Regions from separate parts of the Sphingobacterium sp. 2149 genome, predicted to be linked through region 1. Evidence: riboswitches for the same ligand, from Rfam matches in the RefSeq annotation. Region 1 holds a riboswitch; each other region holds the start of a gene.
What was found. Region 1 has a riboswitch for S-adenosylmethionine ahead of metF (methylenetetrahydrofolate reductase [NAD(P)H]). Riboswitches for the same ligand answer to the same signal wherever they lie in the genome.

Region 1 (3,283 bases):
TTTACAAATACAAGGTCAACTTTAGCAGCCAGGCCAACCAACCATTGAATAATACCCCACAAAACGGCTCCCAGGATCAGTACACCTACTACAAACGCTTTTAAGGTACCTTTCGCACTCACCTGAGTTGCTTTTCTGAAATAGACCACCATCGCTATCGCTGGGATAGCCAAAAGATTCAATAAATGGACTCCAATAGAAAGCCCCATAACAAAACCGATAAATACCAGCCAACGATCACTACCTTCTTCATCAGCACGAGCTTCCCATTTTAATATCCCCCAAAACACAACTGCTGTACACAAGGACGACATCGCATAAACTTCGGATTCTACGGCCGAATACCAAAATGAATCGCTGAAACTAAATGCCATTGCACCAACAATTCCTGCGCCGAAGATCTGCAAGCAGTTGGATAAAGGTGCGTATTTGTCTTCGCGGAGTATCTTCTTGGCAATTGCTGTTATCGTCCAAAATAAAAATGTAACCGTAAGCCCGCTGCAAATTGCCGATCCGATATTCATCCAATAGGCGATTTTACCTGCATTACCCAAAGCCAAGTTTGAAAATACATTCTGAATCAGAAGAAACAATGGTGCCCCAGGTTGGTGTGCTACTTCCAGCTTGTAAGCACAGGCAATGAATTCACCACAATCCCACCAGCTTACCGTCTTTTCCACGGTAGCAATGTATACACATGTGGCAATGAGTCCGCAAGCAAAACCCAGTAGAGAATTTATTCTGTTGTACGTCATAAGGTCAATTGGTCTTCTATTAAAATCCTTTTTAGGACTTTAAGTTAAAAAGTTATCCTGATTCCAATATGTTAATTAACACTATTTAACACAAGTACCTGACAATAAACACACTGACACTTGCACGCACGCAAATGACTCCGTTACCAACACGACGACTCGGCTATAAGGTCAATTATAGGATATCTTAACAATGAAAAAGGGAGCTTATCAGCTCCCTTTCGCGGGTATTTTTATGAGTTAGGCTAGTTTTTCTACAATTTTCTTTGTTGGACCCGGATTACTCATCGTATAGAAATGTAAAACCGGAGCACCAAACTTGATCAGCTCCTGACATTGTTGTACTAACCACTCTTCTCCGACTTGTCTGACGTCGGCATTCGTTTTACATTCCGAAACAGCATCGCTCAGTTCTTCTGGAATATCGAGATGAAATATTCGTGGTAAGGTCACGAGCTGCTTTTTAGTTGTCAGTGGCTTTAATCCTGGAATAATAGGCACATGTATTCCATTATCTCTACATTTAGTAACAAATTCCTTATATTTTTCGACATTAAAGAACATTTGAGTTACAATAAATTCCGCCCCCATATCGACTTTTTGTTTCAGATATTTAAAGTCAGTATTAAAATTTGGCGATTCAAAGTGTTTTTCGGGGTAACCTGCTACACCGATGCAAAAATCAGTCTTTTCCGATGTGACAATATCCTCATGCAGATACTTTCCTTTATTCATATCAGCAACCTGTTCCAATAGGTCTGTTGCAAAAGCATGTCCACCATCCGTCGGAATAAAATCAGCATCGCCCTTACGTGCATCTCCGCGCAATACTAAGACATTATCTATACCCAGGAAGTTCAAATCGATCAGTGCATTTTCGGTTTCCTCCTTAGTAAAACCACCACATATCAAATGGGGCACAGCATCAACTTTATATTTATTCATGATTGCTGCACATATCGCCACTGTCCCAGGACGTTTGCGATAGGAAACGCGTTCCAGTAATCCACTTGCATGCTCTTTATAGATATAATCTTCCCGGTGGTAAGTTACGTCGATAAAAGGAGGTTTAAACTCCATCAGTTCATCCATGGTTTTAAAAATACTTTGGATGCCCTGCCCTTTCGCCGGTGGCAATAGCTCAAAAGAAAATAATGTTTTTCCTTTGGCATTCTGGATATGATCGATAATCTTCATTAAAAAACTGTTTTTTAGTTTGGTTGGCTTATATCGAAACGCACACGTCGAGGAATCGTTTATCTTCATGTAACTTATCTTTCCCACATGGAGTAGGGTAGAATTTAGCACCTTGAACAATACAGGTTGCTAAGGCTTCAACGGGTCTATTCCCTCGGCCTTTCTCTATAAGCGTTGCTAATATCGTTTTAAAAAATCAAAAGACAAAAATATTTTTTCGAAAAGACTAAAATGGCACCGAAAATAGGGCAATAAGACCTTTGGGCTCTGCTTACACGCAACAAAAGAAATGTATGCACCACCAAAAAATGTTAAAAAAACAGGCGAAAGTAAGGATCGAGAATCATTGGCTAAAGATGCGCTGCCAGGGAATTCCGTAGATTTTTGAGATAAAATGTGATTAATAAAAGTCCTGTTACGTGGTATTCCTCTTTCGATGCATATTTAAAGCCATCAAATAAATAGCGATAGGCGATCAATGCATCTTGTTCATTGTAAAACAACTCTTTCCAAGATTCCGGCACATCTGTCCACGCCTTGAGCACAATACCGTTCTCAGCATAAATAATTGGCGATTCAACACCATCCATTCGATAATCGTGATGTGTACCAGAACTTGATATATGTTGAAAGTAAGCGATGGAATAATCAACAAAATTCAATGCCCTCGCCTTGACCTCCTTTTCACTTTCTGCTCTTACGGGAGCATTCCGCCACAAATTCACTTGACTGTCAAATTTGCTTGGTGTCTCGCGTATAGGGGTTTTATCTAAGGCAAAGTTGAGATAAAGTCTTTCGGTAGTAGGTACACGCGCTGAGTTAAACTGTGAAAAATCACCTCTTAGCTGAATAAAATCTTTTTTTACCTTAACAATATCCAATGCGATGCTACCTTTTTTCTCGTCGGTCAACTCTAATCTGTCACCATTGAATCTATACTTTCCGAAGAGTAATATATCGTCGAGCGCCAAGACAAAGCGGTCTTTATTATGGAGTGAGAGAAAGGACCGATATAAAGTAGGATCATTCCCATAGGTATTTGCCTCCACATTCTGGGGAGATTCTCTCTTAAGTTTATGATATTGCTCATTCGAATAGCCCAATATCATCTGATAATTACCTTCAGGAAACTCCTTTTTCTTTCCAAAGAAAGCACAAGAAGACAGTGAAAATAGGAATAGCAGGAGTAATAACGATTTCAAAATCAATTAATAATTATGGCAAAATAATATATGCCAATATAATAAATTACTGCGATAGTCTATGAAAGGCTATTCATTTATATAAGCCTAAGGATATACTTATTCTTTATACAGATCCACTAAGCCTTC
Region 2 (3,283 bases), on a different contig from region 1:
TTCCGCTTGTGTAATAGCACCTTTTTTCAAATCTGCTCTCCATTTACGAACATCTTTTGTTTGTGGAAAAGAACCTATCGTTGTGGTAGGGAATGCCGGCAAATTAAATTTCGCTTGTTGCGCTGCTTTACGGTCTGCAAATGCTGAAGTACGTTTTGCATCGTCATCAGTGATATTGCTTGTACGTGTTTTAACTTCAGGTTTGTGAATTAATGGAGAAGTGCGACGGCTTTCAGCAGCAGCTTTGTTCGCTTCAAAACGTTTCGCTGTTTCCGCACCAACTTCGCCTTCTGCCAGTACAGCTAAGTCTTTCACTTCAGCTAATTTTTGTTTGGCAAAGGCTAACCAATTTTTTACTTCAGCAGGTAATGATTGTTCATTATGCTCATTATCTAGGTCAAAAGGAACATGCAATAACGATGAAGAAGGAGCCACCCAAACGCGGTCTTTTCCTAATGCATCAACTGCTTGCTTGATTTTAACCAATGACTTTTCGTAATCGTTTTTCCAGATGTTACGGCCTTCAACAATACCTAAAGATAATGTCAATGAAGCGGGAACTTTAGCTAAAACGGTATCCAGTTGGTTTTCACCACGGACAAGATCCAAATGTAAAGCATGAATAGGCAAATTAACCGCGATATCTTCGTTATCTTTTAACGCTTCGAAATAAGTGGTAGCGATTAATTTGATGTTTTTTGCTGCTGCAGCTAATTTTTCAAAAGTAGGCTGATATAGCGCTTTTACTTTAGCATCTAAATCCAATGCTAAGAAAGGTTCGTCAATCTGAACATATTGCGCACCAGCTTCAGCTAGTTTAGACAATATTTGCTCGTATACAGGGACAAGTTTATCCAATAAATCGATCCTGTCGAAGCCAGCTTCTTTTTCTTTACCGATTAATAGGTAAGTGATCGGACCAAGTAAAACTGGTTTAGTATCAATGCCCAATGATTTTGCCTCGTTGTATTCATTTAAGAATTTTTCAGAAGTCAATTTAAACTCTTGATCTTTTGTAAATTCTGGTACCATGTAGTGGTAGTTGGTATCTAACCACTTGGTCATTTCCATTGCTGTCACGTCGATGCCCTCTTGTTGGAAACCGCGTGCCATTGCAAAATATAAGTCTAAGCTGTAGTTGTTGTCTACTTTATTCAATAAGGAATGGTAACGGGCAGGAATTGCACCAACCGTAAGGGTTAAATCCAATACTTGATCGTAAAAAGAGAAATCATTGGAAGGGATTAAATCTATTCCAGCATCTTTTTGTGTTTTCCAATTGCCTTCACGTATTTTTTTTGCGGTGTCCAATAATTCCTCAACAGAAGATTTTTTAGCCCAATAGGCCTCATTGGCTTTTTTCAATTCGCGGAACGCGCCCACACGAGGGTAACCTAAATTGTTAGTCAATAACATAATGAATGTTTTTAATATTTTTTTTCAACTATATTTCTTGCTAGAGAGAGAAGGACACACTAGAATTTGGTGACTTCGGCTTATCATTCCCATCTACTAATGGGTAGAATTTAGCACCTTGTCAAGGGACAGGTTGCTAAGGCTTCATCGGGTCTATTCCCTCTGCCTTTCTCTATAAGCGATGCTAAGGTAGCGCAATTATTTTAAAAATGCAAATTTTTTATGAAAGTGCACCTATTTTTTATATTCTACTAAGAATGAAATTCTTTTTTTCTCTTCTTTTCATCGAATCATTCCTTTATTTCATAATTCAATGCATTACAGACAAAAAAATGGGAATGATCGTATGACTCATTCCCACTGTTTTTAGCTTACCAAAAGTTTGTAACCTTTTCCATGCACATTTACAATCTCAACTTTACTATCCTCTTTCAGGTATTTTCGAAGTTTACTGAGAAAGACATCCATACTTCTACCAGTAAAATAGTTGTCATCATGCCATATTTTTAATAAAGCCTCCTCTCTTGTCAATACATCATTTTTCTTTAGGCAGAGCAGGCGTAAAAGTTCAGCTTCTTTAGTCGATAGTTTCTGCATCTGCCCTTTATAGGAAATCTGCTGACTTGTGTAATCAAAGAAATAATCGCCAATTTCAAATTTGTCTGCAACTACCTCTTCTTCTTTATCCCGAACACTGCGTTTTAGCAGGGCATTGATGCGAAGTAACAATTCCTCAACCCGAAACGGCTTAGTGATATAATCATCCCCTCCAAGTTCAAAAGCTTCAGTTTTATCTTCCATCATACCTTTCGCTGTGGCAAAGATTATTGGAACAGTATTGTTTGTTTTTCTGATTTCACGTCCAACAGAGAAGCCGTCTTTCTTAGGCATCATGACATCGAAGATGCAGAGGTCATAGTTATTTTTCTTGAATTGGGATATTGCTTCATCACCATCTGTACATAGTGTGACGTCAAATTTTCCCTTTAATTCGAGATAGTCTTTTAAAAGATCCCCCAAATTAGGATCGTCTTCTGCTAATAATATCTTTTGCATAATGAATACTTTAATTTTAACGAATTCCCTTGATGCTGATAAATCAGCTTCCTCTACCTTTGAAATTCTTTTACAGAGGAAATATACAAAAAAGGAACCTTTTATTTTTTTGTAGGCAAAATTACTTCAAAGGTCGTGCCCTTATCTTTTTCGCTTTTAACCGTAATTTTTCCGTTCAGTCTCCTCAGAATATCTTGTACATAACTTAGACCAAGACCAAATCCTTTTACATTGTGGACATTGCCTGTCGGTATCCGGTAAAATTGGTCAAAAATCTTTTGCAGGTGATCTCGGCTCATACCGATACCGTTGTCAGCTATAGTGACCACAATACTATCACCGACGTTTTTTGATTGTATACTCACATGTAGATCACCTTTATTGTATTTAATTGCATTATCCAATAGGTTATAAAATACGTTTGAGAAATGCAGTTCGTCGCCAACGACGACATCTTTCGTGGCTGCCAGATCAATACTGAATTTTCCGCCAATATTTTGCATTCTCAGTTGCATACTGTCCGTAACAGCAGAAACAAGATCGTTAATATGAACATCTACCTGATCTAGTTTTAAGGTTTCTTTTTCTAATCGGGCTAAATCAAGTACACGTTCAATGTGATTTCCTAACCTAACGTTCTCGTCGTAGATGATATTGGCTAATTTTTGAACGCGTTTATGATCGGCATTGATATCGGGGTCCTTAAGCGATTCACTAGCAATCATGATAGTCGCAACTGGCGTCTTAAACTCATGTGTCATATTATTGATAAAATCGGTTTTCATCTCCGAAACTTTCTTTTGTCTAAAGA
Region 3 (3,283 bases), on a different contig from region 1:
TCGGCGGCAACGGATCTTTTGGTCAACGAGATAGCTGATGCCGAAACGATAGACAAAACTTGGATGGTCGCCACTGGAGCCCCAACAGGTCCTTTCGGTATACTGGATATCGTCGGTATTACGACAGCTTATAACATCAATAAAATAAACGCTGAGGCTACCAATGACCCCGTAAAAATCAAAACTGTGGCCTTTCTCAAAGAACATTTTATAGACAAGAACAAACTAGGCGTCGCTACCGGTGAAGGATTCTATACCTATCCCAATCCAGCCTATCAATCGCCAGACTTTTTGAAGTAGTTGACTGGCTTTCAAAAGAACGCGACTTCAATAAACAGCTGGTGCATGATATTGCAAGGTAACGGATAAATAAGACTTGTTGCACAGCACATAAAAAAGGCCTTTCAAATCGTGATTTGAAAGGCCTTTCTCGATGGTATAATAATAGATTATCCGTATAAGGAATCTTCTATTGCATTCCACAGCTGGATTCTTTTTTGTAGCGCAATTTTACTAATCTCTTTCATTTCGGCCCATTTAACCTCATCGTCCTTCGCAAGATCTGTTATCATCTGCATGGCCAATGGACCGTGTTCGTCGCCATCTAAATCAATATGCCGTTGAAAATAATAAATAAAACTGTCTAAATTGGCTGTAGGGAAATTCCCTTTAATTTCTTCCAAAATAGACGTAAACATTCCGGGGATGAGGTCTTCACGTCCAAAGGTAAATGCCGCCGCAATTTTATGCACTTCACCCTCAGCTATTACTTCGAATGTAAAATTCAGAAAATCTTTGATTCGCTTGTCCAATGTTGTCAATGCTATAGCATCGAATATATTATCCGATTTTTTGGCATTGGCAATAAATTTATTGATCAAATGGAGGTCGGCTCCCATAGCAGACATTGCGTCGAGATACATCTCAAAATGGCTTAATCGACGTCCATCGATATATTCATCCGACTCCTCTGCCAATACAATTTCATTAATCAAATAGCGCGTTGAAGGATGTTCACTGGCGAACCATGGAAGTGTGGTACAGGTTAATTTGATCTGTAAAGCTTTTAATAAAGACATAAAATCCCATACAGCATACACATGCCCTTCGGTAAAAGAACGTAAATTTTTGATCGTTTTGATTTTACGGTATAAAGGGTGTTGCAATAATACTTCGCGTTCGGTAGCAATGTATTCGTTAATTTCCGCAATTCTATTCATGCCGCAAAAGTATTGTGTTCTCTCTGCTTTTTAAAGTATTTTCGATGAGATTACAGTAACATGATAAATTTCCCAATCAGCTAACCGCTTTATACCCAAATCAAAGTCAAAGCGACCAGCTTGTTTTGCTGCTGTTTTCGATTATCAGCGTTTAATAGCAGTAAAGACAAAAAAAATTTTATTATAAAAAATAATCTACTATATTTGTAGAGTATTCAGAATTGCATGATGCAATACCAACCGAGTGAAGGCACCGCGGTGGTAAATTAATACGGGTTTCGACCAAAATAAACGTTACACAACGGTTATTTTCCCAAAGTAATCTGGATACAGTTTATGGTTTAATCCTTTAAATTTTTAAATTGTATGGCTACAACAACAAATCTTTACCAACACTTACTGGAAAAATTCAGTTATTATTCAACAGATGAACTGATCCAGCTCAACAACGACACCATTTTAGGACAAGGCTGGGGATCATCGAAAGCTACCTTCAGAACAGCTTTGATCAGTACATTCTCCAAAAGGGGGCTTGATCTTTCTAATATTATTTCCAAGGAAGACGGCTTTACGTCGGTGAAGCAGGTGCCTGTCCGTCTGGAACAAAATGTTTTGATTCCTTTACAGTAAAGCCCTATAAACTCAAAAAGAGTAGGCCTAGCCTACTCTTTTGTCAATGAGTGGTGATATCTTAATGTATGATTGAGCGAATGGGCTGTTTGCCGAGCGTCGTCTTTGTAGGACGAGAGATCGTCGCAATTTTGAATTTCTGCCACATCCACTTTCTTTCTTACTTTGCTGATGACCTGATTTAATTCCGATTTCCAGTTGCCTGGATCGCCAAAATCGTCCATCCAATTTTTGTTGATAAACTTTTTGTAGTTCAAAAGCAAAATATACAATTCCTCACCACTACCGGCGCGATTGATTGACGTGCGCCAGTTCTCTAATTTTTCTTTAAAACTCATAACCAGCAATATATAAAAAAAATACGACTTGACCAAATATTCCCGATTTTTACCTTGCGTATTGACCAAGATCTGACAGGTCAACCCTCTATTTGTCGGGGTTGATAGAAATTCATAAAAACTGTTATCTTTATTCACTGCAGCCTGAGCGTTTAAACGGCTGCAATTTAGTTGAATACATGAGTATGCGATATTTTGATTTTGAAAACAGTAAATACGGCTTTCCCTTAGCGATGGATGCCCATCGGTTTGAGGACAATACCGACCTGATTTTTGAAGCCGAACCACACACCATCAACTTTTTTGAGATCATGTTTTTTGAACAGGGAAGCGGGGTGGCATATACCAATGAAAAACGTATTGATCTATGCCCAGGAACCATTTTATTCGCTTTTCCCAATCAGATCAAGCAATATGAATTTGATAAAAATAGCGTCAAAGGATTCCATTTAATCTTCAAACCTGAGTTTTTGGAATCGTTCTTTCAGGATAAGACACTTGTATATAAACTACCCTATTTTTACAACTATTCATTTGCGCCCTATATTGTCGCAGCAACTCATGATTTCGAGGTATTTAAAATCCTGCTCTCCGAAATTGTTTTTGAAATCGGGACATTTCGATCCGATAGCCTCAACATGACCCGATCGTTTCTTGCGAGTATCTTGCTCCGCCTGGACCGGCGATTTCGTGCATTTCACCATATCGCTAATGACAGTTGCAACAATAATTTACTCACCAGATTCAAAATGCTCATGGAGGAGCACGTCAATTCCAACCTCAACTGCAATCAATACGCGGACTTACTGAAAATACACCGAAATGAACTGAATCGTCAAATTAAAGCTTACACAGGCCACAGTCCAATCAACCTAATCCAACACCGAAAAATACAGGAGATTAAACAGCGGCTTCTGCTAGACGAGCAGTCTATCGCACAAATTGCCGTTGAACTTCATTTTAGTGACCCTAATAATCTTTCCCGATTTTTTAAAAAGATGACCGGCTGTTCTCCTTCTACCTACAAGCAGAACATGCAAAATGATAGTTTTTCATAAACTTGTGATAGCTATTCAATAAAGCAAGGGGCTTAAC

Region 2: it holds a riboswitch for S-adenosylmethionine, as region 1 does, so the genes downstream of both, metE (5-methyltetrahydropteroyltriglutamate--homocysteine S-methyltransferase) here and metF (methylenetetrahydrofolate reductase [NAD(P)H]) in region 1, are expected to answer to the same signal.
Region 3: it holds a riboswitch for S-adenosylmethionine, as region 1 does, so the genes downstream of both, J2X77_RS10700 (5-oxoprolinase) here and metF (methylenetetrahydrofolate reductase [NAD(P)H]) in region 1, are expected to answer to the same signal.

What each region holds. Positions count from the first base shown of each region.
Region 1 covers NZ_JAVDTD010000012.1:270,876-274,158, reverse strand. The annotation lists gene J2X77_RS18485 (DUF2723 domain-containing protein) at 1-680, opposite strand, end outside; gene metF (methylenetetrahydrofolate reductase [NAD(P)H]) at 996-1,952, opposite strand; SAM riboswitch class I at 2,024-2,126, opposite strand; gene J2X77_RS18475 (hypothetical protein) at 2,303-3,154, opposite strand; gene rimM (ribosome maturation factor RimM) at 3,254-3,283, opposite strand, start outside.
Region 2 covers NZ_JAVDTD010000008.1:182,641-185,923, forward strand. The annotation lists gene metE (5-methyltetrahydropteroyltriglutamate--homocysteine S-methyltransferase) at 1-1,416, opposite strand, end outside; SAM riboswitch class I at 1,494-1,597, opposite strand; gene J2X77_RS13190 (response regulator transcription factor) at 1,783-2,472, opposite strand; gene J2X77_RS13195 (sensor histidine kinase KdpD) at 2,574-3,283, opposite strand, start outside.
Region 3 covers NZ_JAVDTD010000006.1:202,750-206,032, forward strand. The annotation lists gene J2X77_RS10690 (3-hydroxyacyl-CoA dehydrogenase) at 1-300, shown strand, start outside; gene J2X77_RS10695 (DUF3050 domain-containing protein) at 450-1,220, opposite strand; SAM-I-IV-variant riboswitch at 1,427-1,520, shown strand; gene J2X77_RS10700 (5-oxoprolinase) at 1,587-1,850, shown strand; gene J2X77_RS10705 (hypothetical protein) at 1,883-2,326, opposite strand; gene J2X77_RS10710 (AraC family transcriptional regulator) at 2,374-3,246, shown strand.